Regions from separate parts of the Allobosea sp. 685 genome, predicted to be linked through region 1. Evidence: riboswitches for the same ligand, from Rfam matches in the RefSeq annotation. Region 1 holds a riboswitch; each other region holds the start of a gene.
What was found. A riboswitch is a leader RNA that binds a small molecule or an ion and turns the genes downstream of it on or off. The one in region 1 is predicted to bind thiamine pyrophosphate.
Positions count from the first base shown of each region.

Region 2: another riboswitch for thiamine pyrophosphate. It lies ahead of thiO (glycine oxidase ThiO); the one in region 1 lies ahead of RMR04_RS16325 (LuxE/PaaK family acyltransferase).
Region 3: another riboswitch for thiamine pyrophosphate. It lies ahead of thiC (phosphomethylpyrimidine synthase ThiC); the one in region 1 lies ahead of RMR04_RS16325 (LuxE/PaaK family acyltransferase).

Region 1 is NZ_CP134779.1:3,181,579-3,192,078, forward strand. It holds gene RMR04_RS16295 (xanthine dehydrogenase family protein molybdopterin-binding subunit) at 1-1,116, shown strand, start outside; partial or broken gene RMR04_RS16300 (SDR family oxidoreductase) at 1,153-1,794, opposite strand; gene RMR04_RS16305 (ABC transporter substrate-binding protein) at 1,930-2,913, opposite strand; gene RMR04_RS16310 (ABC transporter permease) at 2,917-3,666, opposite strand; gene RMR04_RS16315 (ABC transporter ATP-binding protein) at 3,663-4,427, opposite strand; gene RMR04_RS16320 (acyl-CoA reductase) at 4,417-5,865, opposite strand; gene RMR04_RS16325 (LuxE/PaaK family acyltransferase) at 5,870-6,973, opposite strand; TPP riboswitch at 7,070-7,196, opposite strand; gene RMR04_RS16330 (DMT family transporter) at 7,267-8,184, opposite strand; gene RMR04_RS16335 (aspartate/ornithine carbamoyltransferase family protein) at 8,172-9,179, opposite strand; gene RMR04_RS16340 (putative bifunctional diguanylate cyclase/phosphodiesterase) at 9,223-10,500, opposite strand, start outside.
Region 2 is NZ_CP134779.1:1,956,920-1,967,419, reverse strand. It holds gene RMR04_RS10645 (transglutaminase-like cysteine peptidase) at 1-370, shown strand, start outside; gene RMR04_RS10640 (gamma carbonic anhydrase family protein) at 667-1,197, opposite strand; gene RMR04_RS10635 (DUF6949 family protein) at 1,306-1,635, opposite strand; gene RMR04_RS10630 (hypothetical protein) at 1,903-2,634, shown strand; gene RMR04_RS10625 (DUF3126 family protein) at 2,797-3,009, opposite strand; gene RMR04_RS10620 (serine hydrolase domain-containing protein) at 3,223-4,596, shown strand; gene RMR04_RS10615 (thiazole synthase) at 4,637-5,413, opposite strand; gene thiS (sulfur carrier protein ThiS) at 5,415-5,627, opposite strand; gene thiO (glycine oxidase ThiO) at 5,624-6,808, opposite strand; TPP riboswitch at 6,868-6,999, opposite strand; gene RMR04_RS10600 (hypothetical protein) at 7,094-7,273, shown strand; gene RMR04_RS10595 (hypothetical protein) at 7,853-8,365, shown strand; gene glyA (serine hydroxymethyltransferase) at 8,449-9,771, opposite strand; gene RMR04_RS10585 (LysR family transcriptional regulator) at 10,052-10,500, shown strand, end outside.
Region 3 is NZ_CP134779.1:5,423,634-5,434,133, forward strand. It holds gene RMR04_RS26590 (dipeptide ABC transporter ATP-binding protein) at 1-1,576, shown strand, start outside; gene RMR04_RS26595 (polysaccharide deacetylase family protein) at 1,588-2,487, shown strand; gene RMR04_RS26600 (hypothetical protein) at 3,689-3,817, shown strand; gene RMR04_RS26605 (OmpA family protein) at 3,829-4,731, shown strand; gene RMR04_RS26610 (hypothetical protein) at 4,950-5,150, shown strand; TPP riboswitch at 5,229-5,333, shown strand; gene thiC (phosphomethylpyrimidine synthase ThiC) at 5,412-7,325, shown strand; gene RMR04_RS26620 (hydroxyethylthiazole kinase) at 7,328-8,083, shown strand; gene thiE (thiamine phosphate synthase) at 8,080-8,718, shown strand; gene RMR04_RS26630 (DUF2442 domain-containing protein) at 8,871-9,173, opposite strand; gene RMR04_RS26635 (DUF4160 domain-containing protein) at 9,271-9,519, opposite strand; gene RMR04_RS26640 (hypothetical protein) at 9,596-10,474, opposite strand.

The DNA of each region.
Region 1 (10,500 bases):
ATCCGGCGCTTTCCCCATCGCAGCGCCTTCGGCAGCGTGATCGACTGCGGCACGTTCACCGAGAATCTCGACCGGGTTCTGGCCGCGGCCGACCGCGCCGGCTTCGCCAAGCGCAAGCGCGAGGCGAAGAAGCGCGGCAAGCTGCGCGGCTTCGGCATCGGCTGCTTTCTGGAGACGTCGCGCGGCCAGCCCAATGAAGAGGCCTGGCTGAGCGTGCGGCGCGACGGGGCGATCGACATGGCGGTCGGCACGCAATCCAACGGCCAGGGCCATGAGACCAGCTTCGCGCAGGTCGCAGCGCAGCGGCTGGGATTGCCCGTCGAAACCTTCCGGCTGGTGCAGGGCGACACGGCCCTGGTGCCGCGCGGCGGCGGCCATGGCGGGGCGCGCTCCCTGCATCTGGGCGGGACGGCGCTGCTGATGGCTGCCGACGATCTGGTCGCCAGGGCGCTCCCCGTCGCGGCGCAATTGCTGCAGGTCGGGGCGGGCGAACTGGCCTTCGGCGATGGTCGCTTTCGCACCGTTGCAGGGGCCGACGGCCTGGCGAAGGAGATCGATCTCTTCACCGTTGCCCGGCATGTCGCGGAGAGCACCGGCGCGGCCTTGAGCAGCCATGGCGACAATATCTGCGACGTCATCACCTTTCCCAACGGCGCGCAGGTCGCCGAGGTCGAGATCGATCCGCAAACGGGAGCCGTGTCGCTGGAGCGCTATGTCGCCGTCGACGACTACGGCCGGCTGGTCAATCCGCTGCTGACGGAAGCCCAAGTCCATGGCGGGCTCGCGCAAGGCATCGGGCAGGCCTTGCTCGAAGAGGCGCTCTACGATCCCGATTCAGGCCAGCTGCTCAGCGCGACCTTCATGGATTACGCCATGCCGCGCGCCGACGACATTCCGTTCTTCGATCTGGAGATGGTCGAGGTGCCGACGAAAGCCAATCCGCTGGGTGCGAAAGGCTCGGGCCAGGCCGGCTGCATCGGCGCGCCCCAGACGGTGATGAACGCTGTCCTCGACGCGTTGCGCCCGCTCGGCGTGACGCATCTCGACATGCCGGCGACCCCTGCCCGCGTCTGGCGGGCGATCAGGGATGCGCAGGCGGCGGCCGGAAAGTCTTAGAAACGGCCCCCTGCGACAGAACCGAGACGATATACGCTAAGCCATCACCAGCCCGCCATCGACATGGAGCGTCTGCCCGGTGACGAAGCCGCTCCAGTCCGAGGCGAGGAAGAGGACGGGGCCGGTGATGTCCTCGGGCGTCGCGATCCGGCGCAGGGGCGTCTGGGCGATAAGGGCCTCCCGCACCTCCTCCTTGGTCGCGCGGCTGGCATCGGTCGGATAGACCAGTCCGGGCGCGACGCAATTGACCCGGATTCCCAAGGGGCCGAGCTCGGCGGCAAGGGTGCGGCTGAAGCCGATCAGAGCCGATTTCGCCGTGGTGTAGTCGTGATAGGGAATGCTCGGGCGCGCAACGAGGTCGCTCGTCATGTTGACGATGCTGCCTTTCAGTCGCTGCTTCATCAAGGGCAGCACGGCCTGGCAGATGTTGTAGGTCGCCTTCAGCGCGCCATCGAATTGCGTCTGATAGGCCGACCAGGGCGTATCCCAGAAGCGCGCCCGGTCGTCGGGATCGAAGATATAGGGCGCGAAAGCGTTGTTGACGACGGCGTCGATCTTGCCGACCTCGTCAGCGATGCGCGCCATCATCGCCTCGACCTGCGCTTGCGAAGTCACATCGGCTGCGATCGCCAGGGCCTGCCCGCCCAATGCCCGGCAGGCTTCGACGACCTGCAGCGCCGCTGCCTCATTGCTGAGATAGTTGACGACGACGAGCCCCCCTCGGCGGCGAAGGCTTTTGCCAGCGCAGCCCCGATGCCCCGGCTCGCGCCCGTGACGATGATGCTCCTGTCGCGGAAATTCATGATGCGCGCCCTATGGGATCAGGTCGGATTTGACGACCTGCCCGATATCGATCGGCCTGGCGATCAGGCCGAGCTGCCTGAAGGTATCGGCCCCCTTCTGCATCGGCTCGGGGTCGAAATGGCCCAGCCCCTTGCCGTCGGTGGTCGGCGAGACGGTGGAGAGGTTGCGCAGCTTGATGATCTCCAGGTTGAGCGCCTCGTCGCGGCCGTTGATGGCGCGGGTGACGGCGATCTTGGCAGCCTCCTCGGGCTTGGCGATCATCCAGGCGGCGCTGTCGCGATAGGCGGCGAGGAAGCGCTTCAGCAGCGGCTTCTTCGCCTCATACGTCGCCTGCGTCACCACGAAGATGTCGCTGGGCAGGTTGAGATGGTCCTTGACCTCGATGACGTCGACCTCGGGCAGGCCCTTCATCCGGCCGACCAGCAGGCCGGTATCGGTCGCGGCGGTGGCGTCGACCTGCCCCTGGATCAGCGGCGCGAAGTTCAAAAGGCCCGTGACTTCGATGGTGACGTCGCTCTCGGTCAGGCCGACCTGCTGCAGCAGCACTTGCAGGTTCTGGCGCGTGCCGCTCGACAGGCTGTAGACGCCGATGTGCTTGCCCTTCAGATCCGCAGGCCCCTTGATGCCGGCGCTCTTGGGCGCGACCACGTTGAAGACGTTCTGCGGATAGATGTTGTAGATCGCCACCAGCTTCTCGCCCTTGTCGAGGGCGAGATAGAGCGATGCCGGATCGGTGAAGGCGATGTCGGCCTTGCCGGTCAGCATGGTCTGGATGGCGGAGCCACCGCCCGTGCCCGGGACATAGTCCAGTGCGATCCCTTTCGCCTTGAAGAAACCCTTGTCGGGTTCGGCAAGCAGGTTGGTGATCTCGCTGATCGGCTGGCTCCAGCCGGCGACGGTGACCGTGTCCAGGGTTTGCGCCCGGCTGGCACAGCCCAGCAAGGCTGTGAAAGCCAACGCCAGGGCGATGCTGCGGCGAGATGGGCTGAACATGGACTATCCTTTCAGATGATGGCGAAGCAGCAGGCTCTCGAGCCAGATCGCGGCCTGGTAGAACAGCATGCCCATGAGCGTGATCACGATGAAGAGTGCGAACATCAGGCTCGAATCCATCACGCTCTGGGCGGCGATGATGGACGCGCCGAGCCCCGCCCTGCCGCCGATGAACTCGCCGACGACCGCACCGACCAGCGCCAGCACGACAGCGACGCGGACGCCCGCCATGATCACCGGCAAGGCGCTCGGCAGCTTCAGGCGCAGCAAGGTCTGGAGACGCGTCGCGCCCAGCATGCGGAACAGCTCGCGGCGCGCCGGATCGACCTGGCTCAGCCCGGTCATGGTGTTCTCCATCAGCGGGAAGAAGCAGATCAAGGCGGTGATCACGACCGTCGAGGTCATGCCGAAACCGAACCAGATGATGAAGAGCGGGCCGAGCGCGAGCTTGGGAACGACCTGGCTGGCAACGATATAGGGATGCAGCAGGCGGCGCAGGAACCCGACCTCGGCCAGTACGACCCCGGCCGCGAGCCCGACCGCGCAGCCCAAGGCGAGGCCAAGCGCCATTTCGGTCGCCGTGATCCGCAGATGCGGCAGCAGGCGCCCGCTGGCGATCTCGCTCCACAGCGTCGCCAGCACGACTGAGGGCGGCGGCACGATCAGCGCCGGCACGCCGGCAAACCGGCAATAGAGCTCCCAGCCGGCGAGCAGGACCAGCAGCAGCAAGGCCGAGGACAGGCGCGCGATCATGGCGCCAGATCCATCGCCTGCCGCAACTCGCGGCAGAGCGCGTTGAAGGCCTGGCCGTAGCGCAATTCGCGGTGGCGCGGCCGAGGCAGGTCCACCGCGATCTGATGGTGCAGACGCCCCGCCGCCATCACCGCGACGCGGTCGGCCAGATAGACGGCCTCGGTGATGTCGTGGGTCACGAACAGCACTGTCGTTCCGTGCAGGGCGCAGAGCCTCAGGAGGTCGTCCTGCAACTCCTCGCGGGTCAGCGCGTCGAGCGCAGCAAAAGGCTCGTCGAGCAGCAGCACGGCCGGTTGGGTGACCAGCGCGCGCGCAACCGCGACGCGACTTTGCTGCCCGCCCGACAATTCGCTCGGGTAGCGCTGCGCATAGCCGTCCAGCGAAACCAGTTTCAGCAGATCGAGTGCAGCCTCCCGGTCCGCTGCGCGGGGGCGGCGCTTCAGCGAGATCGGCAAGAGCACATTGTCGAGCACGCTCGCCCAGTCCAGCAAGGTCGGGGCCTGGAAGACGAAGCCGATCTGCGGACCCGGCTCACGCAAGGCGGCGCCATCGATCCTGACGATCCCCTCGTCGGGCAGGAGCAGGCCGGCAGCGAGCTTCAGCAGGGTCGTCTTGCCGCAGCCGCTGCGCCCCACCAGGCAATGGATCGCGCCGCGCGGGATCGTCCAGTCGACATGATCGACGATCGCGGGCCAGTCGCCATAGCCGTAGCTCGCCCGGTCGATGGCGACGAAGCCTTCGCTGTGCGGCTCAATCGACATAAGGCGCGAATCCGTCCGCGGCGGCTTCCGCCGCATGCTCGATCTCGGTCATGGTGACGAGGTCGAGCAGGTTGAAGCGCCCGTCATTATGCCAGCCGGCCTCGGGCGCGGTCATCGCGCCGAGCGCGCAGATGCGCGTCACGCCGACCTGCCCGAGCAGACCAGCGAGCCGGAACAGATCATCGGGTGCCGCCGCGATCCCGGCGCTTTGGAGGAAAGCCCGGAAGGGAGCGATCAGGCTGACGACATCGTCGAGCTTGTCGACGGCGACGATGGCGAGCGTCCGGTTCAGGCCACTGGGGGCCAGCGCCTGCGCGTCCTCGACATGGACGATGCTCCAGTCGTCGGAGGCGTCGCCCAGGAGGACGCGATTACTGCCGAAGGTGCGAAGCTCTTGTGCGCTACGCCAGGACGCGACACTGGTCGCCTCCTCGATCGAGAGCGCACGGCGCGGATGCTTGCGGGCGAAGCTCGCCAGTTCATGCGCGACATAGGCGGAAAATTCGCGCGGCGCGACGCGCCCGCCGCGCTCGACGAACAGCATCTGCGGGGAATAGCAGCCCTGCTGATCATAGCGCATCACGTCATAGGCGGCCTGCCGGGCGAGCGCGCCCGCCTTGCGCGTATCCAGCGCCGCACGCCCGACTATGCCGAAGCCGATCTTGTGGCCATGCGGCAGGTAACGGGCGGTGACGGGCGCGCGATCCCGGATCGCCTTCAGCGCATCATTGCCGCCATAGGCGACGATGGCGTCGGCCTCAGCCAGCCAGACGCGGTCGCCCGCCTCATCGCCGCCCTTCCACCAGACCACGGCGAGGCATTCGCCCAGGCGCGGATCGATCTCGGCCAGGATGCGGGCGAACCAGCCCGCCAGCAGCGGCTCGGCGGTGGCGACCTTGCCGATGCTCCCGGCCTTGACCAGCAGGCCCGATATCAGGCTCCAGAGCGGCAGGCCTGGAACATTGCCGGCCCAGACATGCAGCAAGAGGTCCGGCCCGAACGCCTTGGCGAAACCGCCCTTCGGCCTGGGCTGGAAATCGTCGAGGATCTGCGGATCGGCGAAATCCTCAGTCAGGAAGCGCTTGAGCTGCGGCTGCCGGAAGATCTTCAGATAGCCGGTCAGGCCGAGCCGGATCATCTCGGGATCATAGCCCGTCACGATTGGCAGCAGTCTTTCGGCCTTTTGTCGCCAGGGATCGTTTCGGTCGAGCAATCGCGCGATCGCCTGGTCGATGATCGCTGTGATCTCGGCGATGCGCAGGGTCTTGAGATAGGCGCGGGCATTGTTGCGCACGCGCGCAGCCAGGGCTGTGGCTTGCGCTTCGCTGAGCATGGGCACGCGGATCTCCGCCGCCTCGCCCCAAGCGCTGAAGTGAAGCGTCTTCCACTCCACCTCGCCGGCTGGCAAGCTAGGCAGATGCCCCGCGAACTCGGTCATCACCTCAGCCACGAGCCGCTTTCAGGAATTCCTCGACCGCCACGGAGCAGCCCTTGGAATCGGCGCCATCGACGCGGCCCAACAAACGGAAGCCGCCCGGGACGACGATGCCGGCATCCTCGGTCAGGATCGCCGAGACCGAGTTGAAATGGGCGAGATCGTGATGGACCAGCACGCCGGTCGCGCCTGCGGGCACATCCTGACCCGTCAGCGGGTTCACCACTCGGCTGCGGATCCAGTGCGGGCCCGACTTTACCGGCGGGCAGGTCTCATTGCCCCAATCGTAAAATTGGGTACTGAGCTCGGTCATGCCGTACATGTTGATGCAGCGCTCCCGGGGCACGCCGAGCGCAGCCGACAGAGCGTCGTAGAACTCGTCCGCCGCCAATTCGCGCGACTGCCCCTTGAAACCGCCGGTGTCGAGGATGCGGCTGCCCGGCGGCAGCGCAAAGCGCCGGCCCTGCCGCTGCAATTCGTCGAGCAGATGCACGAAGCTGTAGCTGGCGCCCAACAAGGCGTAAGGCTCATCGCCAGCCTCGGCTCGCGCCAGCGCCGCGAGCAGGCGCGTCGTGGCGAGGCCCGCCCCGTCGATGAAGCCTTCGCTGTCGGGCGCCCCGAACTCCCGCCGCGCCAAGGCAAGGTAATGCGCGAGCGAGGAATTCGGCATCGCCTGCTCGTCGGGGAACAGAATGCCCATGCCGATCCGGTCCGGCCCCTGCATCCTGTTCTGCCCCTGCATGAAGCGCTGCCGGAAATTCAGGATCATCGAACGGTCATAGACGGCCAGCGTCGGGTGATAGCTGCGTCCCCGCTGCCCGCCACGGGTCGTACCGCTCGTCATGAAGACGTGCTCGATCCCCTCCGTGGGGCGGCAGCTCAGCGTCAGATCCTTGAAAGCGTCGATCGGAACGGCGGGAATGTCGCGCCAGCTCCGGACGGAAAGCGGCGTCCGGCCTCTCGCCGCGGCGAAGCGGCGATAGGGCTGATTGTTTTCGAACTGGTAGGCGAAGATGCGCAGCGCCAGCCGGTCGAAATCCTCGTCCGCCGCGTCTTCCCTGTCGAAGAACTCCAGCAGGGTCGCAATGATCTGCGCTTCCGTCACGTCCATGCACACCTTCCCAGACATCAAGGCGCAATCCGGCAGGTTTCCGGTCTGCGACCCGCTGTCCGGCCAATGGCGCGAGCATGGAAAAGGGGCGGCTTGCCACCCTATGTCCCGCATCCCTACGCCGGTATGAGCCGGATCAGGTTCGGAGGGTCACCGCGTTGCTCGAAACGGGTTCGAGCCGGCGGAATCTCAGCCTCCTAGCGAGGCCCCCCTGGGAACGGGCGCACCATGACGGCGGCAGCGCGGCCATGTCAAGAATGCGACATGCCGATGGCTCGCTATCGCGGCTGACTTCAGCTCTCTTGGCTTTGAGCACGCGGCTGCGGCAAGCTGGTAATGATCGCTCCCGCCACGACGAGCAATCCAGGCAAAACGATGCTCTCGCTCAGCATCTCCTTGAAGACGACATAGCCGATGAGCGTCAGGAACGGCACGCGCAGCGTGTCGGCGGCACAGAGTTGCAGTGCAGAGCCATAACGCGACGCATTCGCCAGCGCCGTCTGCGTGACGAAACCGGCAAGCATGAGCACGCAAACCGCCGCGGAAACCCCGAGCACGTCCTCAAGATCGAAGTCGCGCGGCTGAGCCGCTCCCCCCATGTCGAGGCCGATCAAGAGCGCGCACAGATAAACCGGAAGCTGCACGGCATGCATGACGAACACGATCAGGACAACGCTCTTGCTCTCGGCCAGTCGGGCCAGCATCAAATTCGTGATCGTCAGCAGGGCGACCGCCGCGACCGGGATCAGCAGGCGCGCATCATGCGAGACGCCCTGCGAGAACAGCAGATAGGCGCTGCCAACGGCGATGAGCGACAATCCCAGGCAGGCGACGGGCCCGGGGATCAAACCCGCCACGACGAGGCCCAGCAGCGCCGCAAAGAGTGGCCCCGAGAACTCGATCGTCGCGATGAAGCCCAGGGGAAGATTGGCCAGGCTCCAGATCAACGCCAAGGACCCGATCAGATGAATCAGGCTGCGCTGGACATGATAGCCGAACTGCATCCCCGACAATTGGCGCAGGGCTGCCTTGCTCCTGAAGACGAAAAATCCGGCAAGGATGAGCGAGCCGGCGGAGCGGATCGCCGCGATCTCGACGATGCGGAAGGAGTGCGACAGATAGCGAATGGCTATCGCCACCGCGATATAGGCCAGGAAATAGGCCAGCATCCAAACCGAGAATACGATGAAACGGCGCTTCAACCAGTCCATGGAATACCCAGAAGCATTCGCTCCAGAATGGCCATCCTCACCGGCAAGGATAATTTGACCTGTCGAAAATAGCCCGCATTCGGCAGCGCGTCGCATGACACGTCGAGCTCGGAGAAACGCGGCAGGGGGTTCAGGATCAGGATGTCCGATTTCGCATCGAGGATCTTCTTGGCGGTCAGCGTGAAGGGTTCCGTCTCGATTTCCTTGTCGATAGCCTCGCTGCCCAGAGACGCATGCGCGAAGCGGCTCATGTCCTGCATCTGAATGATCAGGACGTCATGGTCCAGGGTCTCCCTGACGTCATGAACGAAGGAGACCTTGCAGCCCAGGCTCGCCAGCAACGCGATGGCTTCGCGCATGGGCGGATTGATCGGCACGCCCGGCAGGGAGCAAAGCGTGAAGCGCCGGGGCGGCGAGAGGCGCAGCATTTTCACGAAGGACAGGGCAAAGCGCGCACGCGTATCGCTCGACAGGGCAATCGACAGGTCTTTGACGTCCCCGCGCAGTTTGCGGATAGCGAAGAGATCGATCAAAGCCTGGGTCGGGTGCTCGTCGGCGCCGTTGCCGGCATTGATGACCGGCAGATAGCTCAACCGCCCGGTCTGATATGGCAGGCTCTCGGTATGCGAGCGCACCACGATCAGGTCGCTATAAGCCTCCACGGTGCGGATATGATCGTCGAGCGTTTCGCCTGTCGCGCTGCCCATCCGGCTGCGGTCGGTATCGTAGACGTCGAGCGATTGATGACCCAGGCGCAAGGCCGCGGCCTGAAAGCCCAGCCGCGTCCGTGTGCTGCGCTGGTCGAACAGGGTCGCGATCACCTTTGGCCGCCGCCTTATGAGATGAAGCCGGGCCGGCTGGTCGCCAGGCGCATCCTCTTCATTCTCTTCCGCCAGGAAGCGCTCGGCGCGCGCGAAGATATCGTCGAGATCGTCGCGCGACACGGAATCGGCGCCAAGCAGGTCCTTGCCGCTTGGATAGTTCGGCCTCTGCATGGCGCCTCGCTCCCGTTCCGGCTCTCTTACCGCGGGGACGCGCTCAAGCAACTTCCGGCCGCTTCCTCACGGCAACCGCAGCGGGCGCCGTGAGGTTCCCGACAAGGCTCATCCTGTCGGAGGCCACGCGATCCTTGATGATCGCGAGCAAAGCCTCGTCGGACATCGGTTTCGCGAGGATGTATCCTTGTATCCCATGCAAGCTGAAACCGCGCATCACGGCAAGCTGCGCTGCCGTTTCGATGCCTTCGACGATGATCGACAGCCCAAGCTTATGAGCCAGATCGGTGATCGCGGTCATCAGCGCGTTCACTTTGACCGACGAATCGATCTCATGGCTGAAGCTCTTGTCGATCTTGATGATGTCGATCGGCAGTTTGGCCAGATAACTCAGGGATGAGTATCCGGTCCCGAAATCGTCGAGCGCTATCCTGACGCCCATGGCTCGCAGCTTCTTCAAGCTCTCGATGATGTGCGGCGCATCCTCGATGAGCGTCGATTCCGTGATCTCGAGCGTCAGACGGCGCGCCGGCAGGCCCGTCTTGCGCAAAATCGCGGCGACGATCGCGACGAGGTCGTGATCGCTCTCGAACTGCCGGGCCGAGACGTTGACGCTGACACCGACATTACGCGGCCAGGCCAGGGCGGTGCGCACGGCGGTTTCGATCGCCCATGTCCCCAGGACCTTGATCAAGCCGGTGCGCTCGGCCACGGGAATGAAAGTCGTGGGGCTGACCACACCGCGCCGCGGATGATCCCAGCGCAGCAGCGCCTCGACCAGCGTGACGCTGCCGGAGCGCGGGTTGTAGATCGGCTGGTAGACGAGCTGAAATTGCCCGGCGCGGATCGCGTCCCGCAGATCGACCTCGAAAGCCAGGTGCTCATCGTGCTCGACGCTCAGCTGCGGCGTATAGACGACCAAATGGTTCCGGCCGTCCGACTTGGCCTTGTAGAGCGCAATGTCGGCGCGCTTGAGGGCCTGTTCGACAGCCAGGCCGGCCTCGGCAACGACGATGCCGACGCTGGCGGTCGCGGCGATGCTGCGCCCCTTGATCCGCCTCTGGGAGCCGATCCGCGTCAGGACACGGCGCGCGAGCTCGACCGCCTCTGTGCTCCCGCGTGACGTGACGATCATGAACTCGTCGCCGCCCATCCGCGCGGCGATATCGCCAGAGCCGAGGCAAGACGCCAGGGTCTCGCTGATCGAGAGAAGCAATGCGTCGCCCACATCATGCCCATAGGTGTCGTTGATGCTCTTGAAGTCATCGACATCGATGGAGAGGAGCGCGGTATCTTGTTTGTGTGCCAGCTGGTTCTCGAT
Region 2 (10,500 bases), 1.2 Mb from region 1:
CAAGATCAATCGCGAGATCGAGCCGGTGACCGACATGGAACATTGGGGCGTCGTCGACCATTGGGACATTCCCGATGACGGCAAGGGCGACTGCGAGGATTATGCGCTGCTGAAGCGCAAGCGTCTGGCAGAGGCCGGCATTCCGCGCCGCGCCATGCTGATGACGGTCGTGATCGACGAGGAGAACGCCGGCCATGCCGTGCTGATGATCCGCACCGATCGCGGCGACTTCATCCTCGACAACAAGCGCAACGCGATCCTGCCCTGGAACCAGACGGGCTATGTCTATGTGAAGCGCGAATCCCAGTACCAGACGGGCTGGACTTCGCTCGGCGGCGCTCAGACGCCGACCGTCGCCTCGGTGCGCTGACGCCCGCTCATTGCGCGAGCGCCCCGTTGCGGGCGCTCCGACATCCTCTTGGAGACCCGCTCGCGGCTTTACACCGCAGTTGGTCTCCCATCTGACGGCGAGGCTCGGTCACGTCCCCACCCGTCCCCCAAGACTGGGTTTCGCCATAGGGCCGGTTCCTCTTCCCCGAGGAACCGGCCCGATCCATTTTTGGGCCAGAGCAGGATGCGAAAAAGCGGGCACCGGTTTTTCGCACTGATCCTGCTCTCACTCCTGGATGAGAGACGGCTTCAGATGTCTGATGGAATCATCCGGCACTACCCAAGGCGCTGCAGCCCAGTGGCAAACTGCTTCCAGCGCGCAACATAGCCCCGCGCCGAGGCGGTGATGCCGGCCGCGGCCGCCGCATCGAGCGTGCGCACGGCCCGCGCCGGCGAGCCGACGATCAGCGAATTGTCGGGAAACTCCTTGCCTTCCGTCACCAGCGCATTGGCGCCGACGAGGCAGTTGGCACCGATCCTGGCGCCGTTCAGCACCGTCGCGCCCATGCCCACCAGGCTGTTCTCGCCGATGATGCAGCCATGCAGGATGGCGCGGTGGCCAATCGTGCAGCCTGCGCCGACGCGCAGCGGAAAGCCCATATCGGTGTGCAGCACGCAGCCTTCCTGGATGTTGCTGCCCGCGCCGATCTCGATCCATTCATTGTCACCGCGCAGAACCGCGCCGAACCAGATGCCGACCTCGGCGCCGATCCTGACCCGGCCGATCAGATGCGCCTCGGGCGCAAGCCACCAGCTGCCTTCGGGCGGGGTTTCCGGGGCGGTTCCGTCAAGCGAGTAGAGCGGCATAGGCCAATATCCTTCCAGGATCTGTCATGCAGGCAGGATCTGCATGCAGGCAGGATCTGCATGCAGGCAGGATCTGAATGCAGGATTGCAGGCCCGGCCGGTCTTCCGTCAAGCGCTGCCGAGGAGATGCAGCAGATCGAGCACCACCCGCCCCGAGGCCATGCTCCAGAGCGAGGCGATCATGCTCGCCAGCATGACGAAGACGAAGGGCCGCCCCTCGATGCGCCGGCCGCGCACGGTGTTGCGCAGGATCAGGAAGGGCGCGCTGAAGACGACGACGGGAACGCTCGCCACCGCCGCCAGCCCGCCAGCCTGCAGCAAGCGGAAATCGGCGCGCTGCGTCGTGAACAACTCGAACGCGCTGGCAAGCAAACCGGCAAAGGCGAAGCCGATGAACAGCGCCTGCAGCGCATCATAGGCAGCGGGCTCGATCGACAAGGGCGGGCACTCCAAACCGGACCTTTCCACCTTGCCGCATGGTTTACGAACTGTGAAGAAAACTCATAAGCAATGGTTAACCGGCCGCCAGCGCTTCGCCCACGCCCCGGCAACGCGCCACAGCCCGCGCGATCATGGTTTACGCTCCCTTAAGCGGCCTCTGCTTCACTGGATGTCATCGATCCATCCGTCTCCCGTCATGGAGAGCACGATGTCGTCCGGAAACCTGTCTTTGCTTTTCGGCGTCAGGCTCAGAGGCCCCCGCACGTGACCGCGTCCTTGTCCCAAAACTCCCTGTCGCAAGAGCATTCCGCCCAATTGGCCTCCGACCTCGCGACTTTGGTCCGCTCGCGCCTGAGGCGGCCACCGCCACCGCTGCCGCGCGCCGACTCTGCTCTTGTGAAGGCGGCCTTCGCGATCATGCTGCTTGGTGCGGCCGCGACCGGCCTTGGCCTCTACGCCACGCATAAGGGCCGCGAGACGGAGACGACGCTCCAGCCCGCCCGCATCGGCAACAACGTGCTGATGGTGCCGCAGGACCTGACCGGTGCCGAGGCCGACGATTCGAGCCGCCTCGTCGGCATGGTGCGCCTCAGGCTGGGCTGGCCGGATCTCGGCCCGGCCCAGAACCGCAACCGCCTGCTGGTGACGCTGAGCCCGCCCGACAAGGTCAACGAGCCGGCGACGCAGCTTGCCGTCTATGCCCGTTTCCTGACGCCGACGGTCTGGTCCAATCCCGGCGGTCTGGTGGTGCGCGGCTTCCGCAAAGGCTCGCCCTATGAGGGCGACGAGCTCTATGTCTCCGTGCCCGACGGGCGCGGCTTCGCGGCACGCTGCCCGCTCGACACCGCGGCAGGCGCCGCGCTCGACGAGCTCTGCCGGGTGACGTTTCGCCACCGCGGCATCGACGTCAACATCCGCTTCCCGCGCCGGATCATCGCCGATTGGGAGCTGATGATCGGCGGTGTCCGCCGCACCATCGACGGCATGCTGCGCTGAGCATTTTCAGCCACGCCGCAAGCCGGTCCCGAGGTGCGCTCCGGTGGGTCGGCTGGCGCGGCTTTCGAGAACCGGAGCGGAGCGGACTTTTCGTCCGTGAGCACCGGAAGCGCAGAAAGCCGCGTCAGACGGCCTCCGGAGTAGCGCTTCGAGGCCGGCGGCTCAGTCCTCGAGATCGACGTCGAGGATCGCCATGGTGAAGTTGAACGAGCGGTCGCCGTCCTCGTCATCGACATGGATGATGCCGATGAACTCGTCGGCCAGATAAACCTCGGCCGAATCGTTCTTCTTCATGCGCGCCCGCACGCTGATCGCATGGTTGGCGAAGGTGCGGCGCAGGTAGCCTTCGAGCTTGGCGAGTTCTGTCTTGTCCACGGTATCGGTCCTTATCGGTTGCCGGGACGGATGCCATGGCGGGGCCGGAAGGGCAAGCCGGAAGGCTGTCGCGCCGCCAATCGACGGTTCCCATGCTCGTCATCGCGAGCGCCGCCCTCCCATTCCCGCATGGCGGTAGCCGCCTGGCGCGCCTGCATGCGCCGGCGCGATCTGCAATAGTGGGCGCTCCCTTCGCTCATGATGGATCGCCCCATGACGCCGTGGCTGCCTGCCGCCCTCGCCTATGTCTCCAACTGGCTCGCGTTCCAGCTCCGCCATCACGACCAGCCGGGATGCTCCATCGCAATCGCGAGCGGGCGGGAAATCGTTCTGGAAGCCGCCTTCGGCAAGGCCGACATCGCGACCGGCGAGGCGCTGACGCCGCGCCATGGCTTCCGCATCGCCTCGCATTCGAAGAGCTTCACCTCAGCCGGCATCCTGCGCCTGGTCGAGGCCGGCCGCCTTCGTCTCGACGACAAGGCGGGCAGCTTCGTGCCTGGCCTCCATCCCGAGGTCGCGACCGTGACGCTGGCGCAGCTCCTCTCCAACAGCGCCGGCCTGACGCGCGACGGCCCCGACAACGGCCAGTTCTTCGACCGCAAGCCCTATTGCGACAAGGCCGAACTGCTCGCCGACCTGGCCTCACCGCCCGTCCTGCCCGCCTCGCAGCGCCTCAAATACTCCAATCACGGCTTCGGCCTGCTCGGCCTGGTGATCGAGGCGGTGACGGGCGAGCCCTATGCGGAGTGGATCGCCAGGGAGGTCGTGAGCGCAGTCGGACTTGCCGAAACCAAACCCGATATCGGCCTCTGGACCGGCCCGATGGCTCGGGGCCACAGCCCGAAATGGCCGCTCGGACATCGCGTCGTCGTGCCCGGCGACAATCCTTGCCAGGCGATGATATCTGCCGCCGGCTTCGTCGCCACGGCCGCCGATGTCGCGCGCTATTTCGCGCAGCTCTCGCCGAAGGCAGAGCGCAGCATCCTCTCGCCCCTCAATCGCCGCGAGATGAGCCGCCGGCTCTGGACCGACGAGGAAAGCAGCCTAGGCCGCCATTACGGCCTCGGCACCATCTCCGGCGGCGAGGGCGACTGGGCCTGGTTCGGCCATTCCGGCGGTTTCCAGGGCTTCATCACCCGCACTGCCGTCCTGCCGGAGCAGGATCTGACGATCTCGGTGCTGACCAACGCCATCGACGGCCTCGCCCATCCCTGGCTCGACGGCGTCGTCCAGATCCTCAAGCGCTTCCAGGAGCTGGGCGCCCCCTCGGCCGCGACCAAGGATTGGGCCGGGCGCTGGTGGACGATCTGGAACCCTGGCGACCTCGTGCCCTTCGCCGACAAGGTGCTGGTTGCCAACCCGACCCTGTTCAGCCCGTTCCTCGATGCCGGCGAGATCGCGATCGAAGCGCAAGATCGCGGCCGCATCGTCAAGGCCTCCTCCTTCAACAGCCCCGGCGAAACGGCGCGGCTGGTGCGCGACGATGCAGGCCGCGTCGAGTCGGTCTGGCTCGGCGGCGCGCATGTCGTCTCGGAGGCAGCGCTGAAGGCGGAGCTGCTTGCGCGCTATCAGAGCGGCAACGCCTAGCGCTTTTTGCCACCTTGGCTCGGGCCGGCCTCCAGAGAAGTCACGAACCGACGAGCCCGAGCTGGGGGCTCGACGCTTCGGCACGGCCACGGCGCGGAATGCGCCCAGCCCCGCGTGCATCCCAACCGGCCTCGACGGCGTGGCGCATGGCGCGCGCCATCCGGACCGGATCGTTCGCCTTGGCGATCGCGGTGTTGAGCAGCACGGCGCTCGCGCCGCATTCCATCGCAATAGTGGCGTCCGACGCCGTGCCAAGCCCGGCATCGACGATCACGGGAACGGACGAGCGCGCGCAGATCAATTCGAGATTGGCCGGGTTGGCGACGCCCATGCCGGAGCCGATCAGCGAGCCCATTGGCATCACGGCAGCGGCTCCGAGATCGGCGAGGCGCGCGCAGACGACCGGATCGTCATTGCAATAGGGCAGCACGACGAAGCCCATCTCGACGAGCTGGCGCGTCGCCTCGAGCAGCTCCCCGACATCGGGATAGAGCGTCTCGCGATCGCCGAAGACCTCGAGCTTGATCCAGTTGGTCCCAAGCGCCTCGCGAGCGAGCTCCGCCGTCAGGATGGCGTCGCGCGCCGTCTCGCAGCCGGCGGTGTTGGGCAGGAAGCGGTAGCCGGACAAGAGCTGCGCCGTATCGGAGCCATGGCCCGCCAGCGAGATCCGGCGCAGCGACAGGGTCACGATCTCCGCGCCGCTGGCGGCGACCGCTTCCACCATGATGCGCTGGTTCGGATAGCCGGCCGTCCCGATCAGCAGGCGGGAGGCAAGCGGGGTTCCGGCGATCGTGAAACTCTGTTCCGCGACACTCATCTCAACCTCCTTGAAAGGCGCGAATGATTTCGACGCGGTCACCAGACGCCAGACGCGTGACCTGCCATTGCGACTGCTTCACAACCATCCCGTTCAGCGCGATGGCGAAGCCCTGGGGGCCCGGCAGATCGAGCTCGGCCGTACGCTCCCGCCATAGCGCCAGCAGATCCTCGGCCGCGCTGTCGTGATCGCGTCCATTGACGATGAGCTTCATGCCACTGCCTCCTGTGCTGCAAAGCGCTCCGGCCCAAAGGATGAGGCCGGCCCTGTAATCCGCCCCTCGGTGGCGAGTTGCGTGATCGCCACAGCGGTGACGGGGGCCAGCAGATAGCCGTTGCGATGATGTCCGGTGGCGAGGAGCAGGCCTGGAATCCGGGTCTCGCCGAGAATCGGCGCGTCATCGGCAGTGGTGGGACGGAAGCCCGACCAGATCGCCGCGATCGGCAGGTCCTCGATGCCGGGCAGGACGCGCCGCGCGCCTTCGAGCAGCGCATAGACGCCGCCGGCGGTCACGGCATCGTCGAAGCCGCACTCCTCCATGGTCGCGCCGACGATCAGCGTGCCGTCACTCTTGGGCGCGAGATGGACCTGGTCGGTCCAGACCATGCGCGAGAGAACCGGCCGGTGCGACGGGCATGTCAGCGCCAGCGACTGCCCCTTGAGCGGCCGCAATGGCAGGGAGAGCCCCCCAATCTCGGTCCAGGCTCCACCGGCCGCGACGACGATTCCGGCCTTCACCGCCCCCCGCGGCGTCGTGACGCCCACGGCGCGCCCGGCTTGCAGCCAGGGCGTTGCCGCCAGGCCTTCGAGCAGGATGCCGCCGCGTTCGATGAAGGCCTGCCGCAGGGCCGCTATCACCCTGGCCGGGTCGACCTGATGATCATCGGGACAATGGATGCCGGCCACGACGGAAGGCCGCAGGCCGGGCTCAAAGCCTCGGCACGCAGCCCCATCCAGCCACTGCGTCGCGAGCCCGGCCTGCCGCTGCATCTCGTGGCGGAAGCGCAGCCGCGCCACCTCGTCGCGCGTCGTGGCGACGAGGAGCACGCCATCCCTGCGATAGTCGATATCGAACCCGCCATCGGCCGATAATTCGGCAGCAAAGCCGGGCCAGAGGCGCTGGCTCTCCAGGGCGAGCGCGACATGCTCCTCGCCGCCGGGCTCGAACTCGGCGGCCGCCGCCAGCATCCCGGTGGCGGCGAGGCTCGCCCCTTGGCCGACCGTGCCACGCTCGAAGAGGGCGACCCGCAGGCCGGCGCGCAGAAGCCGCCAGCCGGTCATCAGGCCGATCACCCCGCCGCCGATGATGGCGACATCCGTCAAAGCCGGCGGTGCCGGAGCATCGGGCGGGCCGGCCTGTTGGCGGCGCAAACTCGTGTCGGGCGGGCCTCTCATCGCAAACTCCTCGCCGCGACGGGGGGCGAGGATATCTGCGGCCTTGCGGGCCGCCGGCTTTAAGCCGGGAAATCCATCCCTCCGCCGGTATGAACCGGATCAGGTTCGAAGGATTTCCGCGCGCTTGTCCGGGTTGCCCCGGTCTGCCAGCGGTGTCTCAGCCCCTTGCCGGGGATCTCCCTGGAATGACGAGACTGTGAAAGCTCGGCGGCCGATGGTCAAGTGGGCCCGAGCGCAGCCAAGCTCCCTGCCCCTCAGCGCATGAAATGCAGCTCTCGGAAGGCCGTGACGTCCTTCGCAATCGCGTCTGCCGGCCGCAAGCCGTTCGAGCCCTTACTCGACGCCAGCAAGATCGCGATAGAGGCTCCCGATCGCGGCCGCATCGTCAAGTCCTCCTCCTTCAACAGCCCCGGCGAGACCGCGCGGCTGGTGCGCGACGACGCGGGCCACTTCGAGTCGGTCTGACTCAGCGGAGCGCATGTCGTCTCGGAAGGCTCACTGAAGGCAGAGATGGCCGGCCGGCACGGAGAACGAGGATGATGCTTAAGCGCAAATTTCGCCCGAAAAGGGAGCGATTATTAGGGAGTGGACATCTATCTGGAGGTGGCTCGCATTTTTATACGACGGTAACGCAACTGTCGAAACTCGTCAGATAGGCCGTGCGATCTAAGATCGCATGTAAAACGAGGAGCAATGGTGTCTACAAATTCGATCGATACTCATTCGACCGCAATTGGCTATAGACAGTCGATGTCGTGTCGAAATCGCGCCTTTCTACTGGCGATCGTCGCGTTCACCATATCGATGTGTTTTCCTAAATCGTCGATCGCGCAGACAAAAGATACAATTGAGAATTTTATTTGTAGTGACAATCAACCGAAACCTGACGAAATTGAACGAGTAATAAATCAATCCTCGACAGACTACAGAGTTTTGAGGAAATATGGTGAGAATGAATACAAAATACCATGGCAATATACGAGAGACGTTATATCTCGCGTCAATTGCCCTCCCGATTCAACAGGATTTTTGTTGATTTATTGGATGCCAAATCTGGACCCATCACATCCAGGAATTTACATCGACTGGCCGAGAATCGATAAATTTCGTCGCCGAGAGCCAGGCCGGCCAGAAGGAGGTTCGGACGAGTATCTGGTCCGTGTCAACGTCGGCGACATCTCGATAACGCGAGAGCAGCTCATTCAAAACATAAAAAGAGACGAAAAAAGATTCAATACTTCTGCAATTTTCGATACAGCAACTGGATTGCATCGCTTTCCAGAGGAGAGCAATCAAAAAGAAGAAAACGATTCAGAGCAATGGTTTTTGATCGAAGAAAACAAAATGATATACATGTATTGCAATAAACCAACGGTCAAACCAAAATATACGATATCGTCACATCTTATTTATGGATGCGATCTTAAAATTGATCTACCTGAAAAGAAACTCTCATTCACGATCAATTTTTTACGCGAAAGAATCACCAATACGATGCCAATTTATCACGCAACGCTAGAGCTTCTCGCCCGGTGGGCGGTTAAGGAAACAAAATAAAATAGGCGCCCACAACACCGATACTAGAATAGAGCAGAATCATGAGCACTTCTATTCGAGACGGAACGGAAGCCTCCGCCTCCTCACCGCATGAAGTGCAACTCGCGGAAGCGCCCACGGAACGCCGTCACATCCCTGGCCACGGCCTCGGCTGGCCGCGAACCGTTCAGCCCCTCGGCGATATAGCCGGCGAGTTCCGGCATGTCGGCGGGCGTCATGCCGAAGCGCACGATCTCGGGCGTGCCGAGCCTGAGCCCGTTCACGTCGCCTGCGACCTCCGGCAGGGGCAAGCCGATGCCGCAGCTCAGGATGTTGATGGCGCGCAAAGTCTTGGCCGCCGCCTGGCCGCCGCCATAGCCGTGAGCCTCGATGGCGAATTGATGCGAGGTCGTCAGGCCGCGATCGCGCGCGAAAACCGGCACCTGCCGCTCGACCAGCGCCTCGCCCAGCGCCTTCGCCGTCTCAGCCATCATCTGCGCGTAAGCACGGCCATGCGCCTTCCAGTCGAGCAGGGTGATCGCCAGCGAGGCCGATTTCGCCGCATCGAAATTCGCGGTCAGGCCGGGATAGGCAATCGCGTCGAGGCGTTTGGCGATCTCGGCGTCGTTGGTGACGATCAGGCCAGAGGGCGGCCCGCCCAGGCTCTTATAGGTGCTCATCGTCATCAGATGAGCACCCTCCTCCAGCGGCTGCTGCCAGCCATGGCCGGCGATCATGCCCGACATATGCGCGGCGTCGAACAGCACGATCGCGCCGATTTCGTCGGCAATGGCGCGGATCTCGCGGATCGGATGGGCGAAGAGGTTGAGGCTGCCGCCGATCGAGATCAGCTTGGGCTTCAACCGCAAGGCATCCTCGCGCAGGCGCGCAAGGTCGACGGTGTAGTTCACCGGATCGACCGGAGCGGGATGGGTAACGATGCCGTAGAGGCCGGCCGCGCCCGCGCCATGATGGGTGACATGGCCGCCGATCGCGCCCGGCGGCGCGATGATGCAATCGCCGGGCTTGGCCGCGACCATGAAGGCATAGAGATTGGCGATGGCGCCCGAGGGCACGCGGATCTCGGCGTATGTCGCGCCAAAGACCTCGGCGGCGAGTTCGGCGGCGATGATCTCGATCTTTTCGATCGCCTCCAGCCCCATCTCGTATTTGTCGCCGGGATAGCCGAGCGAGGGCCGAGCACCAAGCCCCGCCGCAAGCACGGCCTCGGCCTTGGGGTTCATCACATTGGTCGCGGGATTGAGGTTGATGCAGTCGCGCTCATGGATGTTGCGGTTCTCGACCGTCAGCGCCGCGATCCGCGCCTCGACCGCGTCGAGCGACTGGCCGGCCGTCTCAGCGGCGATGCCGAGCACATAATCCTCGCTCGCTTGCGGAACCCAGTCGCGCCTGCCCAGAGCCGTCATCGATCGATCCTCCCAGAATGCAAAGGATATGACCGGTTTGCGCCGCGCTGCGCAAACGAGTAATCCTCGCTCTCAGGCAGAGAAAATCTCAGCCTAGAAGGCAAGAGTTCGAATCCTCAGCCGTTGCTCCGATCCATCAATCAGCCCTCATCCTGAGGAGCCGCGAAGCGGCGTCTCGAAGGATGGTCCAGGAGGCTCTGGAACCATCTGGAGCATCCTTCGAGACGCGAGCCCTTGGCTCGCTCCTCAGGATGAGGGCTCAGGAGAAGATGTTCCCACCATGCCCGTCAAGCCGCCGCGCCCGCGCCTGCCCTCCCTCAACGCCTTGCGGGCTTTCGAGGCGGCGGCGCGCTGCGAGAGCTTCGTCAAGGCAGCCGAAGAGCTCGGCGTCACGGCCGGCGCAGTGACGCAGCAGATCCGGCAGTTGGAGGCATGGCTCGGCTTCCCGCTGTTTCGCCGCCTCGCCCAGGGAGTGGAACTCACGGAGAGCGCGCGCAACGCCCTGCCCAAGCTGACGCGCGGCTTCGACACGCTGGGACAAGCCGTGCAGGAGCTTCGCGCCGGGCATGAAGGCCGCACGCTCACCATCGCCGCCCTGCCCTGCATCGCCCAGCTCTGGCTCTCGCCGCGCTTGGCCGCGCTGCAGGCGGCGTTTCCCGGGCTGCAGATCTCGGTCTCGGCGATGGAGCAGCCGCCCGATCCACGTCGCGAGCCGCATGATCTGGCGCT
Region 3 (10,500 bases), 2.2 Mb from region 1:
CTCGGGCAAGAGCATCACCGGCTTCTCGATCATCGGCCTGATCGACCCGCCCGGGCGGGTCGAGGGCGGTTCGATCAAGCTGGATGGGCGCGAGCTTGTCGGCCTGCCGTCCTCCGAGCTTCGCGGCATTCGCGGGAAAAGCATCTCGATGGTCTTCCAGGACCCGATGATGACGCTGAACCCGATGCTGACCATCGGTACCCAGATCCGGCTGGCGCTGGAGGCTCATGAAAACGTCTCTGCTGGGGAAGGCCGCAAGCGCGCCATCGCGGCGCTGCACCAGGTGCGCATTCCCGACCCGCAGACCAAGGTCGATTTCTATCCGCACCAGTTCTCCGGCGGCATGCGCCAGCGCGTCGCCATCGCCATCGCGCTGCTGCACCGGCCCAAGCTGATCATCGCCGACGAGCCGACGACCGCACTCGACGTCTCGATCCAGGCCGAGATCCTCGTCGAGATGAAGGAGCTGGTGGCGGAACTCGGCACCTCGATGATCTGGATCAGCCATGATCTTGCGACCATCGCTTCCATCGCCGACCATGTCTGCGTGATGCGCTCGGGCAAGATCGTCGAGGCCGGCCCGGTGCTCGACGTGCTGACGCGCCCAAAGCATCCCTATACGCAGTCATTGCTCGATGCGCTGCCATCGCGGGCGAAGCCTGGCGCCTTGCTGGCTCGTGGCGCCGGCACCGATGCCGCGCCCCCTCCGCGCCTCGCCAGAATGGCCGAATCCGGACGGCGGAAAGCCGGTGTGCCTTATTTCGTCATCGACGCGGTCGGCAAGCGCTTCCAGCAGAAAGCCGGCATGCTGCGCCTGCTGGCGCAGAAGGCGGGCCTCGCGCGGCCCGCGCCCAGTGTGCAGGCGGTCGATTCGGTCAGCCTCACGCTGACGCGTGGCGAAGCGCTCGGCCTTGTCGGCGAATCCGGCAGCGGCAAGTCGACGCTCGGGCGGATGGCGGCAGGCATCTACGCCCCCGATGCCGGCCATGTCCTGCTCGACGGCGAGCCGGTGATGAGCGGCGGCGACCGGCCGCACAAGATCACCACCCGTATCCAGACGATTTTCCAGGACCCCTTCGCCTCGCTGAACCAGCGCATGCGTATCGGCGACAGCATCAGCGAGGGGCCGATTGCCCATGGCCTCGTCAGCCGCGCGGAGGCCGGCCACTATGTCAGGCAGTGGCTCGCGGCGGTCGGTCTCGACCCAGCTTTCGCCAGCCGCTACCCGCACCAGTTCTCCGGCGGCCAACGCCAGCGCGTCGCGATTGCCCGCGCGCTCGCGATGCAGCCCGACGTTGTCGTGTGCGACGAGCCGGTCGCCTCGCTCGATGTCTCGATCCAGGCGCAGATCATCAATTTGCTGATCCGCCTGCGCAGCGAACTCGACCTCACGCTGATCTTCATCTCTCACGACCTTTCGGTGGTGCGCCATCTCTGCGACCGTGTCGCGATCATGCATCGCGGCAGAATCGTCGAGAGCGGCACCGCCAGCGAAGTCTACGACCACCCGCAAGACCCCTATACTCAAAGGCTGCTGGCCGCAGTGCCCGTGCTGCCCGGCGCCCCGCCCGCCTGAAGGAGCCTGCCATGACCGATCTGCCCCTCGAACCCTGGCAATGGCCTGAAGAGACCTGGCGCGCCAAGGTCGACCGCGTCCGCGCCGGACGCAATCTGAAGCCGAGGACCTGGCCCAACGGCGCGCGCTGCGCCGTGGCGCTGTCCTTCGACGTCGATCATGAGACCAACGAGCTGCGCGACGGCGGCAAGTCGGTCGGGCGGCTCTCCTGGGGCCAGTACGGCAATCGCGTCGGCATGCCGCGCATCCTGAGCCTGCTGGCGAAGGAGAACATCCAGGCGAGCTTCTTCGTGCCGGCGGTGACCGCGCTGCTTTACCCGGACGAACAGCGCCGCGTCATCGCGGAGGGCCATGAGATCGGCCTTCACGGCTGGATCCACGAGGTCAACACCGCCGTGCCACCGGCCGATGAGCGCGAGTTGCATCTGCGCTCGGCCGACACATTAGAAAAGATCACGGGCGTCAGGCCGGTCGGGATGCGCACGCCGTCCTGGGACTTTTCGGAAGTGACGCTGGCGATCGAGCGCGAACTCGGCCTGCTCTACGATTCATCGCTCTTCGCCGATGACGACCCCTACGAACTGATCGACAAGGGCGAGGCGACCGGCATGGTCGAGTTGCCGGTCGAATGGATTCGCGACGACGCGGTCTATTTCAACATGAACCGCTTCCAGGCGTTGCGGCCCTATACGGCGCCGGAGACCGTGTTCGACATCTTCCGCCGCGAATTCGACGGCGCCTATGAGGATGGCGGGTTGTTCCTGCTCACCATGCACCCGCATATCATCACCTATCGCTCGCGCATCTGGATCCTCGAGAAGCTGATCGCGCACGCCAAGGCGAAAGGCGATGTCTGGTTCGCCAGCCATGCCGAGATCGCGCGCTATGTGAAGGCGCAGGCCGGGCTCTGAGCCGCACCATCCCGCCCGCCAATGCCGGGCGGGACGGAACTCTGCCCGATTTCGGCCGTTTTCGCTTCATCGGGGGTTCAGCGCGCAAAAGCGTTGATGCCCGTCGCTGAAACGGAAACGGATTTCATGACGCGCACCAAGAACTGGCTCCTGATCGGAACCATGCTGCCTGCGATCACCTTGTCGCAGGGCGGCTTCGCTGCTCCCTCCGCTCAGAATGTCCTGCTGCTGGCGCAAGCGCCCGCCCCCGCTCCCAGCGAGGAAGAACCCGGCCGGCCGGGCCGGCCCCGGCCGCCAGGACAACAGCCGGGCGCCGAGCGCCCGCCCGCGGCCCGTCCCGCGCCCGGCGCGCCGCCGGCGATACAGCACCCCGCTCCTCCAGCAGCCCCGAATGCCGCGCCGGCGGCTCCGGCTGCGCCCCGTCCCGCTCCCGCTCCGGTCCCGCCGGCCGCCGCGCCGGAACCCCGGCCCCAGCCCCGGGCCGAGCCGCCTGCGGCACGGCCCGTTCCACCCGCACCCGCTCCGCGCGCCGAGCCGCCCCGCGAGCCATCGATGCCGCGCCCCGTCCCGCCGATCATGGCTCCCGCCCCGGGCGAACCCGGCCGCCAGCCGGCAGCGCGGCCCGAGCCCCTGCCCGGCCAGCCACCGGCCGCCCGTCCGACGCCTGCCCCTGTCGCGCCGGCAGCTCCGACCGCGCCGCGTCCGGCCCCTGTTCCGCCGGCCGCAGCGCCCTCCGCACCAGGCTTGCCCGCAGCCCCAACCGCACCGCGCCCTGCGCCGCCGCCAGGGCAGTTCCGCGCTCCTCCCGCCGCAGCCCCGGGCCAGGCGCCGGTGACCCAGCCGACACCCGTACCTCCACCTGCGGCGGCTCCGGCGGCCCCCACCCCAGGCGGACGCGGCCCGGGCGCTCCTCCGCCATCCTCCCCCCAGCCGCAGCCCGGACAGACCGTGGCGCCTCCACCCGCGGCCGCTCCAGCGGCACCGGCTCCAGGCGGGCGCGGTCCGGGAACTCCCCTGCCGCCACCTGCCGCCCAGCCTGCGCCGGCGCAGCCCCAGCCCGGACAGACGTTGCCCGGACAGACTCCTGCGCCTCCGCCAGCTGCAGCCCCGGCGGCTCCCGCACCAGGCGGGCGCGGCCCGGGAGCTTCCCCGCCGCCTTCCGCCCAGCCGCAGCCCGGACAGACCCAGCCCGGACAGACTCTTGCACCTCCGCCAGCAGGCCAGCCGCCCACTGGCGGTCCCGGCCAACCGCCCGCGCCTGACCGGCAAGGCCGGCGTGGCGGCATCGGGCTTGGCGGCGCCGCCGCGATCGGCCTTGGCGCCGGTGTGATCGGCGGCATCATGGCGACGCAAGGAGCGGAGCGCTTCGACGATGTCCGCAGCCGACGCGAGGAACGGCGCGACGGCGACGTCACGATCATCCGCGAACCCGGCCGCACGATCATTCGCGACGACGACCGCGTGATCATCCGCCGCGACGAGACGCAGGCCTTCCGCGATCTCGGTTTTCAGGGTCGAACCGAGCGCCTGGGCGACGAGAACCGCAACGTCTTCGAGCGGCCCGACGGCACGCGCATCGTCACCATCACCGACCAGGATGGCCGCCTGATCCGCCGCACGCGGCTCGACCGCAACGGTGAGGAGTACGTGATCATCGACAACACCCGCCGCGATCGGCCCAATGACCGCTTCTCGGACGAGATCGTCGTGCTGCCGCCGCCACCGCTGCCGATGCCGCGCGAGCGCTATATCGTCGATGCCGAGCGAGCCGATGAGCGTTTGATCTACGAGACGATCATGGCCCCGCCTATCGCCGCGATCCCGCGCCGCTACACGCTCGACGAGGTGCGCTATTCGCCCGATCTGCGGGCGCGGATGCGCAGCGTCGACATCGATACGGTGACCTTCGAAACAGGCTCCTGGGCCATCGCGCCGGACCAGGCGCAGCGGCTCGCCACCATCGCCCAGTCGATCCGGCAGGGGCTGCAGGGCTCGCCCAACGAGGTCTTCCTGGTCGAGGGGCATACCGACGCCGTCGGCTCCGACATCGACAACCTGTCCTTGTCGGACCGCCGCGCTCAATCGGTCGCGGAAATCCTGACCCGCGACTTCGGCGTGCCCGCCGAGAACCTGACGACCCAGGGCTATGGCGAGCAATATCTCAAGGTCGCGACGCAGGAGCCCTCGCGCGAGAACCGGCGCGTGACGCTGCGACGGATCACGCCGCTGCTGGCCGGGCGCTGAAGACTATGCCGGCGCGGCGGCTCGCTGCCGCACCGGTTCGCTTTCGCCGCATCGCTTTCATGAAGCGGCAAGGTCTCTGGTCTAGATCACGTTGCATCCGGACGACTTCGTCCGCATGCAACGTGATCTATTCCTAGAGTTGAGAGCATTGCTCTTGCGAAAAACCGGTACCCACTTTTTCGCGCAAGGCTCTAGCCCTAGCTGAGAGGAGACCGGTCATGAGCGATTCATCGATTGCCATCGCGCAAAGCCTCGCCGCGAGCCAGGCGGCCGCCACGCGCCAGACGATCCAGACCGAAATCGTCAAGCAACAGGCCGATGCCGAACAGGCCGTGGCCGACCTGCTGCAACAGGGCGCGGCGCAGGCGAAGGCCGCCCTCCCGGCCGGACAGGGCCAAACCGTCGACATCACCGCCTGAACCGGCGCCATGCCCGCCCTGCGGGGTGCTCCCGGTGTTTTGCCGGTTGCGCACCGGCGCTATCACGCCTAACTTCCCAGCCGTTCCGAGGGGTGCTCGCAAGAGCTGAGATGGCCGTCCAGGCCGAACCCATCGAACCTGATCCGGGTCATACCGGCGGAGGGACTGGAACGCGGCGCGAGACGACCCGCATCCGCATCACAGCGCTAGACCGCTTCGACGCCGGATCTCCTGAACCTTGGACCAAGGAGGAGATCCCCCATGAATGCCCACACCAAGCCCGCCAAGAACAGCATCAAGACCGCGCCCAAGTTTGGTGCACCGACCGGCGTCACCACCGGCCCGATCATCGGTTCGCGCAAGATCTATGTGCCGACGCCGGAGGACGCGTCGATCCGGGTGCCGTTCCGCGAAGTCGTGCTGACGACCGACGCAGAGCCACCGGTGCGCATCTACGACCCGTCGGGGCCCTTCACCGAGACCGATGCCAGGATCGACCTGAACCAGGGCCTGCCGCAGCCACGCCGCGCCTGGCTTGACGCGCGCGATTTCGACGCCATTGCCGGCCGCGAGGTCACCGCCGCCGACAATGGCAACATCTCGCCCGAGAACCTGGTGCCGGCCTGCCCGGCTGAGCGATCGGTGCTGACGGCCAAGCCCGGCCAGATGGCGACGCAGTTCGAGTTCGCCCGCGCCGGGATCATCACTCCCGAGATGATCTATGTCGCGCATCGCGAAAACCTTGGCCGCGCCGCCATGCTCGAAGGCGCCCGTGAGCGCCATGCCGATGGCGAGAGCTTTGGCGCCAGCGTGCCGGAATTCGTCACGGCGGAATTCGTGCGCAGCGAGATCGCGCGCGGCCGCGCCATTATTCCCGCCAACATCAACCACCCGGAACTCGAGCCGATGGCGATCGGCCGCAACTTCCTGGTCAAGATCAACGCCAATATCGGCAATTCCGCCGTCACCTCCGGCGCCGCCGAAGAGGTCGAGAAGCTGGTCTGGGCGATCCGCTGGGGCGCCGACACGGTCATGGACCTGTCGACCGGGCGCAACATCCACAACATCCGCTCCTGGATCCTGCGCAACTCGCCTGTCCCGATCGGCACCGTACCGATCTACCAGGCGCTGGAGAAGGTCGGCGGCGACCCGGTCAAGCTCGACTGGGAGGTGTTCAAGGACACGCTGATCGAGCAAGCCGAGCAGGGCGTCGACTACTTCACCATCCATGCCGGCGTCAGGCTGCCCTATGTGCCGCTGACAGCGTCCAGGGTGACCGGCATCGTCTCGCGCGGCGGTTCGATCATGGCACGCTGGTGCCTGGCGCATCATAAGGAAAGCTTCCTCTACGAGCGTTTCGACGAGATCTGCGAGATCATGCGCCGCTATGACGTCTCGTTCTCACTCGGCGACGGCTTGCGTCCGGGCTCGATCGCTGACGCCAATGACCGTGCCCAGTTCGCCGAGCTTGAGACGCTGGGCGAGCTCACCAAGGTCGCCTGGGACAAGGGCTGCCAGGTGATGATCGAGGGCCCCGGCCATGTGCCGATGCACAAGATCAAGGAGAATATGGACAAGCAATTGCGCGAATGCGGCGAGGCGCCCTTCTACACGCTTGGACCGCTGACCACCGACATCGCGCCGGGCTACGACCACATCACCTCAGGGATCGGGGCTGCGATGATCGGCTGGTTCGGCTGCGCCATGCTCTGCTATGTCACGCCCAAGGAGCATCTCGGCCTGCCCAACCGCGACGACGTCAAGACCGGCGTCATCACCTACCGGATCGCGGCCCATGCCGCCGATCTCGCCAAGGGTCATCCGGCGGCCAAGCTCCGCGACGATGCGGTCAGCCGCGCACGCTTCGACTTCCGCTGGGAAGACCAGTTCAACCTGGCACTCGACCCCGACACCGCCCGCGCCTATCACGACGAAACCTTGCCGAAGGACGTGCACAAGGTTGCGCACTTCTGTTCGATGTGCGGGCCAAAGTTCTGCTCGATGAAAATCACGCAGGATCTGCGCGCCGAGGTCCTCGCCATGGGCGAGAACGAGCGCATCGCACTTGACCAGGCGGCGGCGCAGATCGAAACGGAAAGGCATGCGGGCATGGCCGCGAAATCCCAGGAATTTCTCTCGAAGGGCGGCAATCTCTACCTGCCGGCAGCGGAATGAGCATGACCACGGACGTCACCCATCTTGATGCCGCCCGCGTCGCCGCCGTGCTGGCGCGCGTGACGGCGCAGCGGCCGCGCGTGCAATGCCTGACCAATACGGTGGCGCAGAACATCACGGCCAACATGCTGCTCGCCTTCGGGGCGATTCCCTCGATGGCGATCCATGTCGACGAGGTCGCGGCGATGGCCGATGGCGCGGGCGCGATCCTGATCAATATCGGCACGATCAACGCCGAGAGCGAGCTCGCCATTCCCAAGCTGCTCGAGGTGGCGCGCGACAAGGCCAAGCCGCTGGTCTTCGACCCCGTCTTCGTCGAGCTCTCGCCCCTGCGCCAGCATGTGGCGCGCGAGGTGCTGCGCTTGCGCAACATCGTGGTGCGCGGCAACGCGACCGAGATGGCGGCGCTCGAAGACACGCTCCGAGCCGCGCACGAGCACAATCTGACGCTGGTCACGACCGGCAAGATCGACCGCATCGAAGGTCCGTCCGGCGCGTTCTCGGTCGCGCATGGCCACCCCCTGATGACGAAGGTCACCGGCGTCGGCTGTGCGGCCGGCGCCCTGATCGCGGCAGCTTGCGCGGTCGAGAGCAACCCGGCCCTGGCGGCGGCGGCGGCGTTGACCGCCTACGGCATCGCCGGCGAGATCGCCGCCGAACGCAGCAATGGCCCAGGCAGCTTCGCTGTCGAACTGATCGACGCGCTGGCGGGCATCGATGAAGCCACGCTGCGGGCTCGGATGGGAGAAGCGGGTTGAGCGTCGATATCCTGCTCTACGGTCTGGTCGATCCGCAGATCGCCAGGGGCCGCTCGCTTGCCGACCTCGCCCGGGCAGCGGCCAAAGGCGGCGCGACGCTGATCCAGTACCGCGCCAAGCACGCCTCGACGCGCGAGATGGTGCGCGAGGCCCGAGCGATCCATGCTGCGCTCGCCGGCACCGGCGTGCCGCTGCTGATCAACGACCGCATCGATGTCGCTTTGGCGGCCGGCGCGGAGGGCGTGCATCTGGGCGCCGACGACATGGAGCTTGCCGACGCCCGCCGCCTGCTCGGCGAGACCGCGATCATCGGCGCGACGCTGGGAGAAGCCTCGGAATTGCCTTACCTCGCCTCCGCGCGCATCGACTATGCCTGCATCGGCCCGGTCTTCGCCACGCAGCACAAGGACGATGCCGACATCCCGCTCGGCCTCGACGGCTACACCGCGCTGCGGCGGCAGGCAGCCGAGGCGCTGGGCCCGCTCCCGGTCGGAGCGATCGCCGGCATCAATGCGGCCAACGCCTCCTCGGTGATGGCCGCCGGCGCGGACGGGGTCGCCGTAATCGGTGCGATGTTCGGGACTGACGATGTCGAGGGCGCGACGCGGGCATTGCGGGCGGCGGTCGAGAGGTGACGCTGACCGAACCCGCGCGACATCCCGGATCTCTGCTTCGCTGCGCCCGGAATGACAGCGCGTTTGTTTCCCGCCGGACTTCTCCCGATAGCGCAGACGAAATCAACTACCGGCTCCCGCAGCTTTGCTGAGCCGTCCGAATGCGACGCGATCTATGCGGCCGAGATCTTGCGTGGTCGCCCGCCTTTTTGACCATTTTGTCGTGCCGCCGCCGTTTTCGGTTCCGAGCGCATGCGCCCGCCCGAAGCGCCTAGTTGCGCCGCCATCCATTTTCGAGAGCCAAACACGCCCTGCAGCAAGGCCGGCAGGTAGACATCGACATCAAGCTGCGGCCAGAACAGGCCAAGCCCAGCCGGGCTGATCTCGATCTCAGCCAGATGATCAGCCGAGGCCTCTGCAAGACCCTCGATCCTTCGCACCGGTATCGCAAGCTGGATATCGGTGTTCAGCTTCAAGACGATTCGCGAGCTCCGCCGATCGTAGCGGGCCGAGACGACATGGCCGGCTTCGCGCAGCGCCCGCATGCGGCTTTCCGCCTGTTTGAAATCACTCTCAGACATCACCATGATGCTTGCTCCATTCGGTGCAAAGTTCCGCCAGCGCGGCGGCAATCCGATACGCGATCCGGCCGAGATCCGTTCGCTTGAAACCATAACTCTCGCGCAGTTCCGGCGGACCGTCGGGACAGTGCAGGAAGAAAACAGCCTCACCATCCGCGCCCCTGACATGAACATGCGAAGGGCGGTGATCGTTTGGATAGATCACGACGCGAAGGCCATCGAAGCGCAGGACAGTCGGCATGTCCTACTCTATCAAAACCCAAGCGCTTGGGAAATAGCTGATCGATGTCCGACAGAACGGACCATCAGCGCCCGAGTTACTGCGTCTGCGTGAGCGGCAACGGGGCCGGCTTTGGACGCGGCTTGGGCTTAGCGGCCGGCTTCGGCTCGCTGGTGATGCCGAGACGCGCCCGGATCGATGCCGCCCGCGCCTCGGTGACGCGCGCGCCGCAGAAGCCGAGCGAGCCCTCGCGCTGGAAGTCGCGGCAGGTCAGTTCGCGCTCGGCCGAGAAGCTCGCCTGCTCGCGCGCGATGGCGCGCTGGTCGACCGCATCGCCCTTGGCGCCCAGCACCCGATAGCCCTCGCGCACCGCCCTCTCAGCCGTGCCGCGCGCGGATTCGATCTCCTTGGCGCGAGAGACGAGCGTGCGCGAATCCGGCCCCCACAGGCCGCGCGGATCGATCCGACAGGCAGCGGCCTCGACGACGCAGGGCTGCGCCGGCTCGACCACGAGGAAAGCACCGTCGAGCACGTCGAAGACGATCGGGCAGATCGAGGCCTCGAGCTTGTAGCGCGGTACGCCGGCGGGTCTTCCCAGCGATGTCAGCGGCACCGGCGCATCGCCGAACGAGATCGCGCAAGGCTCGACCAGATTGCTGGCCTGGAAGCCCTCCGCGTTGAGCTTCAGCCCGTAGCCGGCCGCGGTCTTCTCGAAGACCGCCTCGCCGAAGCCGCCATTGCGCCTGAGCGTCCGGCCGATAATCGCCTCCTCGCCCGCGACCTTGATCGCCGGCATCACATGGGCGCGCGGTGTCACTGGCCCGCCGCCGGAGGCAGGCGGCGCGGCCTGATGGGCGCCGGCCTGGTTCAGCGGCTGGGCGCCGGGCAATTGCAGCGGCTGGGCGCAAGCGAGCGTCGTCCCGCCGGCAAGGGCGAGCAGGGCAAGGCTCGTGGCAAGGCGCAGATGTCGGTTCACGTCACAACCCTGGCGAAGACTCGACC